Regions from separate parts of the Bacillus sp. 11B20 genome, predicted to be linked through region 1. Evidence: predicted binding sites of a transcription regulator. Region 1 holds the regulator's gene; each other region holds the start of a gene.
What was found. The regulator LexA, encoded in region 1, represses DNA repair genes until DNA is damaged. The targets are predictions, from matches to a motif close to CGAACATATGTTCG.

Region 1 (3,244 bases):
CAGGATCAACGATCTTGACAGTTTTAAGTGTATTTTTCATAGAAGAACGAAAAGCTTTCAAATACTCTTCTCTCAACTGCTTTTGTTCTGTTTTTTCAGCGTCTGATAAACCGGTCTCTTTCGACTTTTTTGAAAGCTCATTTATTCTTGCAAGCTGTTCTTTAGAAATCATGACAAACTCCTTTAAAGCATTTTCTCTACATACTACTAAATATCAATCATTTTGACAACAAATCACGCTTTAGGTGGTAAGGTCTTTTTCATATTCTTGATACCTTCTATGCACCGTTGCTTTTGAAATGTCAAAACCTAATGCCTGAAGAGTGGCGGCAATTTCGGCGAATGTCATATTGTTTTTTCTTAATCGAACAATTTCTGAAATCGGCACTTCAATACGCTCACGGCCAGGTGCATGGTCCTGCTGCCTTAAATTCAGTTCAGGCTGATATCCGCGCTCAACTGCCCTTTTCATTCCCCGCTTGATTTTCAGGTTATGAATTTTCCGTTGGTATTCTTCGACGACTCCTACAATCTCAATGACCATTTCATCTGCTTCTGAAAGCTCAAGCTCTCCTCTATGAAACACGCTGTATACCTTTACGTTCTCTTTAAATAAACAATGAAGAAGTGCAATTTTTGCTTGTCCTCTTCCAAGACGAGTTTCATCCTGGATCAAAACGGCATCGATTGACTCTTCCTTCAGTGCAGCAAGCATTTCAAACACACCATCACGATCTAAATCATATCCACTTGCTTTTTCTTTGATGACTTTGACCACATTCATCTTGTGCATGGCAGCTAACGCCAGCAGTTCTTCTTCTTGTCTTTTCAACGAGGTTTCCTGCTCTTCTTTGACAGTGCTTACTCTCGCATAAATGATTGCGTTCATGTCTAAAATCGACCTTTCTACTGTACTGTTGCAAGCTGATATACGACTGGATGCTCTTTTTTGACGGGTATAACAAGAATGTCGCCAGGCTGGATTTCAGTTGAAGCAAGATCATTGTGTTCGGTAACCCAATCAATAAATGCATTTTTGTCGATTGATTTGCTGTCGTTTACTTGATCAGCTAACCCCCAAAGAGTATCACCTGATTGAACCTCTATTTTAACATACTGATTTGTATCATTATGGCTTGTGACTGCAATAAGTGAGAGAAATGTGCCAACGATGAATGAGAATACCCCAATAAAAATAATAGATTCTTTTAACCTCATAATGTCATCTCTCCTAATAGAATATGTGTTCGCTCTTTCTGTCACTCATTATAAATACGAACAAACGTTTCTGTCAAACGTTTTTTTCGAACCTATGTTTGTACTGTTAGGAAAAACATGCTATAATTTCTTTAAAATTGACGTTTTGAGGTGCAAAAGATGACGAAGCTATCAAAAAGACAACTCGATATCCTGAAATTCATCAAAGATGAAGTAAAAAGCAAGGGTTATCCCCCATCCGTCCGTGAAATTGGAGAAGCTGTCGGTCTAGCATCCAGTTCAACGGTCCATGGACATTTAGCTAGACTAGAAACAAAGGGCTTAATTAGAAGAGACCCGACAAAACCTAGAGCGATCGAAGTACTAGATGAAGAGGAAATGAATATTCCAAAGAGTGCTGTAATGAACGTTCCAGTCATCGGAAAAGTAACGGCCGGCCTTCCTATCACTGCTGTTGAAAATGTAGAAGAATACTTCCCCCTTCCAGAGACTTTTGCAGCACCAGATGAACAAGTGTTTATGCTTGAAATTATGGGAGAAAGTATGATTGATGCAGGTATTTTGGACAAGGACTATGTCATCGTGCGTCAGCAAAGCACCGCTAACAATGGTGATATTGTGGTCGCCATGACAGAGGAAGATGAAGCGACAGTCAAACGCTTTTATAAAGAAGATACACACTTTAGATTACAGCCAGAGAACCCATCAATGGAACCGATTATTTTACAGAATGTGAGTATACTAGGTAAAGTGATTGGCGTATTTCGAAATATTCATTAAAAAAAGCCGGTATTTCATCAGCTGCTGATGAGAACCGGCTTTTTCTTATGCACAAGAATAGGCAAGAATACTTGAACTTGGGAAGGAACCAAATGTAAAGTTCGGCCATATAAAACCAGTTGTTCGGCCAAAAGGCTGTGAGGAAAGAACGAACATTAAAAATACTTGACCGTTTCTCAAAAACACAATTGTCCATCTTCTATTACATCCCGCTGCAAATTGTACAGTTTGATGACCTCCGCCAACACCGTGCCCAGATATAAGCGACTGCATACTCTGTGGCTGCGAGAGTGCTTGTTGATACTGCGAAATGATATGCTGCGGCGGTGCCGGCGGTGCAGATTGTCCGCCTGAACCTTGCCCTGGCCAAGTACCTCCTCCGATCGGAAACCCAGGAAACCCTCCACCTTGAGGAATACCAACAGATGGAAATCCTTGCATCTGCCTATCATATGAGTACCCATTCCACACACCTTCATACGGATGATACATAATAAACACCACTTTCTTTAGACATTCATCACGACAGTATATGTCATAAATAAAAAAGTGTGTTAAACGTCTAAATAGAAATTTTTCCAAAAGACGTTTCGTTCTTCTTTAGAACGGTTAAATAATCATTAAGAAGAAAAATAAAAAAAATGAAAACTTTTTGTCTCCCTCAAACGTTATATAATTAGAAACAAAAGAAATAAAAAAACATTTAGATTTAATACTTGTAATATCACTGTAATTATTGTAACATTTGTAACATAAGAAGTTTTCATTGAGAAAAGGAGGCAATTGCCTTGAAAAAATTATTTGTTTTATTAACTGCTATTATGCTTATGATCTCATTACAAACTACAACATTGGCCGCTTCCAAGAAATCAGCCGCTTTGACAAATAAAGAAGCGTTACATATTGCCCTTGATGCAAGAGAACACTTTTGGAGTGCAATGTCAGGCTACAAAATTAAAGAACATTCTAATTACAAATTAAAATCATTTACCTATAAAGATATGACATACAACTATCTTTCTAAAACATTTGATACAAAGAAAAAATTAAACAGCTACCTATCTCAAGTGTTCACTCAAGATGCCATCAAACATGGTTTAAAAGATTATCAGTTTATTGTTCATAAAGGCAAAATGGCTGTTCCAGTCGGTGACGGAGATAACATGCTCAATTGGGAAAAAGCCACACCTAAACTTGTTTCTAAGAAACAAACAGTCCGCACATATGAATTTACTGTCCCAACACT
Region 2 (3,244 bases), on a different contig from region 1:
CTTGAGTCCATTTTCTCCGAGCGGTTCATATCCAAGCTGACGAAACAGGTGGTTACATTCATCTAAGCGACTGATATGCTTCACCTCTAGCAATATATCAATAATTGGCTTAGCCGCCATTCCTATGACTGACGTACTGCCAATATGATGGCCATATACCCAGTTGTCGCCAACTATCTTTTTCAGCTTATCATGCTCATCTTGAAATTGTTTTGGCCAGCTCGCTTGGTATTCAATCACTTCCACTTTTCGAAGCATCAAACGTTCCATCTTTATTAACATCAGATTGTTTTCCACCTGCAAACGATCCTTCTGTTTAAACCCTAGTTTTTCATAAAGCTTGATTGCTGGTATATTTGCTTCCGCTGTTGTGAGCTCAATTGTTTTTTGATGCTGGATGATGGATTGCAGGAGCGCTGTCCCGATGCCTTGTTTGACATGATGAGGGTGCACAGCTAACCGGCTGAGGATGATCCGGTCGTCATGCAGTTCATATGAAGCGATCCCTAACAAATGCCCCTCTTTTTCAAATCCTATGAAAATCTCATTTGTTTCTATTATGTCTTTAACCGTTTCTTTTAAGGGCGGTAAATCTTGATAGCCTATTTGTTCTGCCTCCCGCTGATATGCGGCCAATTGGATATGTAACAGCTCTTTTGCTTGTTCTTTATTTTTTTGATCCAGTCTAATGATCATGCTTTCGCCTCCAGCTTTTTCACAAATAGCACCCTGTCTTCATGAATGCCGTCGTAATCTGAAAAAACTGAAATGCCATCGACCGTTTTATCTCCCTTTTCTATCTGAAAACCGAGCTTTGTATGGTAAGCAATTGAGACTTTATTGACAGGAGCTGTGATGGCCTTAATCGTTGTTCTTCCTTCCTTTTCAGCCGCTTCATAAAACGCTTGATAGAGAATTTTGCCAATCTTCAATTTTCGGTGGTCTGGATGTACCCCCACAAAGTGAATATACGCTTCATCTGAATGCGATTGCGATAAAAAACCGACTAAAAAGCCGATCAGTTCACCTTTTTCAACAACGACAAAACTTGTTTGCTGAAAATGTTCGAAAAATAGCTTTGGCAATTTTGCGCGCAAATCTCTGCCTCCCCACCAGCTTTGAATGACGGATGTGACCGCATAAAAATCTGACGGCTTCACTTGACGTATCATGATGGCCTCGCCCCTTTTCATTTTTAGCTGTACCGTTTCACAAAAAATCAACTGTTTCAATAGTCTACCTGTCTGATCAATTGTTTGTAAAGGTGATGTATCAGCCTTTTTTCCTTCAGCTTTGTTGGTTCTTCGTCTTTTCGCCGTCATCTCCTTTTAAATCTTCACACTTATTTCAAAAAGTTCACTTTTTGTGCGAAAGATCCATTCTTTTGTTATGTTAAAATTGTTCATATAAGAAATGGAACAAAAGTTTATTGGAGATGATGATATTGGTTTGGATTGTTACTTCACTTGTTGTGTTTAGTCTTTTAAAGTTGCTTGTCACTTCGCTGCCTTCTGGTGTTGTTGAACGCCTTTTTAGTCGTTATGCGGTGCATGCAAAAGTAACAAGTGATCAAACAACGATGACGTTTCAAGGACGTCCACTTGATGATCAGCAAACATCTGAAATTATTCAACATTTTAATGATGCGATCTTTATTGAACGTTATTATATTTATCCTGGTGACGAAGAGCGTTTTCTTCATCCGCAGGAAGGACCAGCGCCGCTTACCATGCAAACAAAGCTTGGCAAGCATGATGTGACCCTTTATCTGTATCATTACGATGACCACGTGGATGTGGTGCGGCAGTTTACCCATAAGCCTAAGAAAAAACTAACGGCCTATCGTTTGCGTTCTGAGCCGCTCCAAACATCCAATAACTTGGCACATGCTTAAAATGACTCATTTTACAAAGATGAGACGAAGTGGAGACACTTCGTCTTTTTTGTATGGATTTACACTCTTCTCTTTGAATGATTTACCAGTATCAATTTCACCTTCTGGCGGTTAAAATATATACAGAACATACGTTCTAAGAGGTGAAAATGATGAATGAACGAGCCATTCTGCTTGTGGATATGCAGTCATTTTATGCGTCGGTCGAAAAAGTGGAGGCTCCTCATTTGAAGGATGTGCCGCTCATCGTCTCAGGAGATCCTGAGCGGCGGAGCGGGGTCGTACTTGCCGCCTGCCCGCTCGCTAAAAAACGGGGCGTACAAAATGCATCAAGATTATGGGAAGCACAGGAGAAATGCCCTGAAGCCGTCGTCGTACGTCCACGTATGCAGCGCTACCTTGATGTTTCTGTCATGATGACAGAACTGCTTGAACAATACACAGATCTTGTCGAACCCTATTCAATTGATGAACAGTTTCTCGATATTACGGGGAGTGTGACACTACTCGGTTCACCCCGCGAGATCGCCCAAAATATACAAACGACTATTATGAACCAGACGGGCATTTACGCACGCGTTGGCATTGGTCCTAATAAAGTGCTCGCTAAAATGGCCTGTGACCATTTTGCTAAAAAAAACACATCTGGCATCTATGAGCTTCGTGCAGACCGGGTGGCGGCTGATTTATGGCCGCTTCCGGTTGGAAAACTATTTGGCGTCGGCAAACGAATGGAGCACCATTTAAAACGAATGGGCATCAGTACCATTGGGACGCTTGCTACTTATCCGTTAGACCGGCTAAAAAAGCGCTGGGGAATCAACGGGGAGCTTCTGCAGCGAACTGCTTTAGGACACGACCCTTCCCCGGTCACTCTTCACACACATGATCAGCAAAAGGCGGTTGGGCATCATATGACCCTTCCCCATGATTATGCGTCCTTTGAGGACATCAAAGTCGCCCTTCTTGAATTGAGTGAAGAAGTGGCAAGACGTGCGCGCTTTAAGCATTATGTTGGGCAAACGGTGTCTGTTGGCGTAAGAGGCGCTGATTTTTCTCATCCGACTGGATTTCATAGACAAATCAAGCTCCATTCACCCACACAATACGGGACAGATATTGCAGACGCAGCCATTCAGCTATGTCAGCAGCACTGGGACGGCCAGCCCATTCGCAGTGTAGGTATTACTCTCTCGCAGCTGCAGCCTGACAGCCAATATCAGCTGAGTTTATTTGATCACCATTTAAAAAAAGACAGACTCAGCAAAGTATTTGATGCCATCCATATGAAGTATGGACCTGCTGCGCTCTTGCACGCTTCGTCACTAACAAGCGCAGGGCAGGCGTATC
Region 3 (3,244 bases), on a different contig from region 1:
ATCTCGAATTGTTTCATGGTTATCCTCCTCTATTTTTTTAGAATGCTTTCAAGCCCGACAATAATAAAAGGAAACATTTTCAGGCCATGTATCGTGCATACAGGAGTGACATTAGTTCAGAATTAAGCTGGAGCCTTCAAATAGATCGAAGGCTCCATTTCCAACTAAATTGCTTTAGCTAAAATCATAAATCGGTGTTGTTTTGCGTCAAAATAACCCTTTTGTTCAATGGTTTTATGAATGGTGTATAATTCATCCTTGAAATTACTTATTTCAAAACCTGGCACTTGCCAAGGAATTGCTTTTAGATAATACACCAATGCTCCGATATCATAAAATCTTAGAATGGGGAACTCTTCAGCACTTTTCAACACCTCAAAATGATTCTCCTGTATCTCTTTTAAAGCTAGCTTTAAGTTCCAATCAATAAATTCTTCATTTATTGGTACCCTTAGATTCTCATTAATCTCTATGCAATCGAGTCCACCGACTTGTTGAGTTAGAAAAATACCTTCTTTCGAGATAATTCTTCTCACCTCTTGAGATGAAAATGACTCATGTTGATTGATGATAAGATTAAATTTTCCAGTCTCAAACGGCAAATTTTCATCATTAGAAATTTGAACTACCTTAACTCCTAAAGGGGTTAATCGTTCTTTTGCGACAGGTACATTAGGTAAGTAACCTTCTGTAGCATAAACTGATGTTGGAAAAGGTCTTAATTTTGATAAAAACTCTCCACCACCTGTTCCCATGTCCAGCATTGATTTTGCACTTTGAACAAGAGAAGTAGCTATACTACCATATGACCATGAAAGCAACTCACTTTTCATTCTTCCCGTTTCAGATATGAATGAGAAATCCCACCCAACAAAAGGTGCATCTGCTTGTTTTATAAATGAAGAAAACTGTTTGTCATTCATCATAATCCCTCCAATTATCATTTTGCAGTTTTAATGATTAAATAATTGGTGGGCCTCTTACGAATATATAAAGTTGTTATATTTCATGTTCTTTTAGTCTCATATTTAATCACTCCCTTTAAAAATACTTAAAATTATATTTAAAGAGGACCTTGCCGAAGACCTTGTTTTTAACATTTATTTTATATTCATTCAGCTGATATTTGAGTGAAACAATAAAAAAATTTGTTTGAGAATCGAGAACTCATGATGGGTGTCTCATTATAGAGGACTAGGTGCAAGATAAGGAGGAAATACGAAATGGGAGCTTAGAAAAAAATAAAATAGATTGTTAGTTTTTTATTCATTTAGATGCTTTTACTCTCGCGCCAATTGTCAAAAGCTTGGTCTAGTGATATTTTCGCTCATTTAACTCCGAAAATGAAAGTTAGAACAGTAAAAAAGTTCAGCGATTGATTACATGGAATCAGAAGGTTAAGTAATCAAAAGGGCTAAAGACACCACACACTCAACATGCGGCGTATAAATCATCTAGCTCGTCAACTTTTTTCGACCTTCACAACCAGTATAAACTAAAATCTTAATAATCACGAAAAAGAATATACGTTCTCAAACCTTTAGATCAAATGTGGTCAATTATGTGGTCGGTGGTCAAAAAAAGCTATCCATAAGGACGGCCGGGTGTGAGTAATATAAGAAGAAGTTAATCATTGAAATATATACGAATTTTTTAAAACCCCGTTTCCGCGGGTAAACCGTATACTCTAATTATACACCACATTTAGATACCGAACAAATATTCGCTTATAATCTCAAGTGAGGTGGATGAAATGTAGAACGAAGAAAAGATCGAAATAGGTGGAAGATGAAATTCATCTTGCCAGAACATAATGAGGCATTAAGACAACTGCATCTTGCAAAAAAAATTGAGCGACTAGTTTTAAGCCCGGAACAATTGGAAGAGTTTGAATATACAATAGCGACTGCTATGAGCGAAGACTTGGCTCTGAATTTCGATCTATTTGATAATGGGTTTGTTCGTGAGATCACTGGGAAAGTCGGGTATGTGGATCATCTAAGAAAAGAATTCAGGGTTAAGGATGATCGTGGCGACACAAACTTTATACGGTTTGCAGATATTTTGAATGTAAAAACACCCTAACATTAGTCAGGGTGTTTTTATGTGCTTGTACATTATTCATGAGCAGGAGCAATTTTGGCTACTGGCGCACCACAAGTTAGCATGAATATGAACACAACGGTAGGATGAACAGCTGCACCCGCAAGACCAATAGCGCCTGCTACCGCCAACCAATCTCCCCTGTCTATTGATTTTTGTACATTCTTTAAAGTACCTCTAGCGATACCAGCTGCATCTTCAATACATCTCGTAACAGTGTTGCTTTGAGTGACAATTTCTTGATTCATTAATTTTGCAAAAGCGACCATTCCATCTTTCACTTCATCCGAATAAGGCGATTTTGCAAGCTCTTCCTCATTAATGACGAAGCCTTTTTCTTTTTCAGAAATGATAATCTTTGTGAAGATGTATTCAATTTCTTTTAAAGACGTCTCAATTTGCTCTTCTGTCAAACCTTCTAATCCCTTTGTGCTTTGCGTCTTTGCAGAAGCAGCTGGAGCAAAGGCAGTCACAGCTAGAACTAATGCTAACATTAAAAATATCAATCTTTTCATATTAACTCCCCCTTTTTTTAACCAAAATTTACTTTATCATACTTTTATGTAAAATAAAGGTTTTTAAGAGAGAGTTAAAGTTTTCTTGCAAATATCGACATTTTGCGACACGTTAACCCCACATAAATAAAAGGAAGAATGATAGCGCCCAAGTAAGTATACCAAGCATTACAAAAAATTTAAGAAAACTTTCGTACTTTGTAAGAGGACGTTCCTTCTTTAATTTAGACAATCGCCAATGAAGAGCATAACCAGAGAACAAAAGAATTAATTGACCAATTTTTGATACGTCTTCTAATATATCTATACCATTCATTATAGTTCACCTCACATTAGAAAATAAATAAAGTAGACTTGTAGAGAGTCTACTTTTTTTAAAAATCACCCAAAGTATCCGTTTTCTGCAGTTTGAAAATCCGAGGAATTTATATGTACTGTAGCTGTGATCCCCATTAATAAGGTAAGGCTCAATATCGTAACTTTAAAGTGATTCATCAATTCCCTCCTCTTCTATTCAGCACAATTTAGACTTATTATCGCAGATAGCATATTCATTTTCCAACATTTATGTAAAAATAAGCAATAAGAAGCATGATACTTGCTAGATGGAACATTACTTTTGTTTC

Region 2: a site for LexA is predicted at 2,019-2,032, ahead of ACN6NB_RS10655 (DNA polymerase IV). Genes of this name have one in related genera too.
Region 3: a site for LexA is predicted at 1,713-1,726, ahead of ACN6NB_RS03745 (YolD-like family protein). Genes of this name have one in related genera too.

The regions. Positions count from the first base shown of each region.
Region 1 covers NZ_JBLZWZ010000007.1:863,990-867,233, reverse strand. The annotation lists gene ACN6NB_RS08625 (DUF896 domain-containing protein) at 1-172, opposite strand, end outside; gene ACN6NB_RS08620 (YneB family resolvase-like protein) at 242-889, opposite strand; gene yneA (cell division suppressor protein YneA) at 907-1,218, opposite strand; gene lexA (transcriptional repressor LexA) at 1,378-1,998, shown strand; gene ACN6NB_RS08605 (hypothetical protein) at 2,044-2,490, opposite strand; gene ACN6NB_RS08600 (IseA DL-endopeptidase inhibitor family protein) at 2,787-3,244, shown strand, end outside.
Region 2 covers NZ_JBLZWZ010000008.1:268,423-271,666, forward strand. The annotation lists gene ACN6NB_RS10640 (GNAT family N-acetyltransferase) at 1-696, opposite strand, end outside; gene ACN6NB_RS10645 (GNAT family N-acetyltransferase) at 693-1,172, opposite strand; gene ACN6NB_RS10650 (YfmQ family protein) at 1,445-1,894, shown strand; gene ACN6NB_RS10655 (DNA polymerase IV) at 2,047-3,244, shown strand, end outside.
Region 3 covers NZ_JBLZWZ010000006.1:202,182-205,425, reverse strand. The annotation lists gene ACN6NB_RS03755 (DUF6508 domain-containing protein) at 1-17, opposite strand, end outside; gene ACN6NB_RS03750 (methyltransferase domain-containing protein) at 165-926, opposite strand; gene ACN6NB_RS03745 (YolD-like family protein) at 1,801-2,085, shown strand; gene ACN6NB_RS03740 (hypothetical protein) at 2,118-2,618, opposite strand.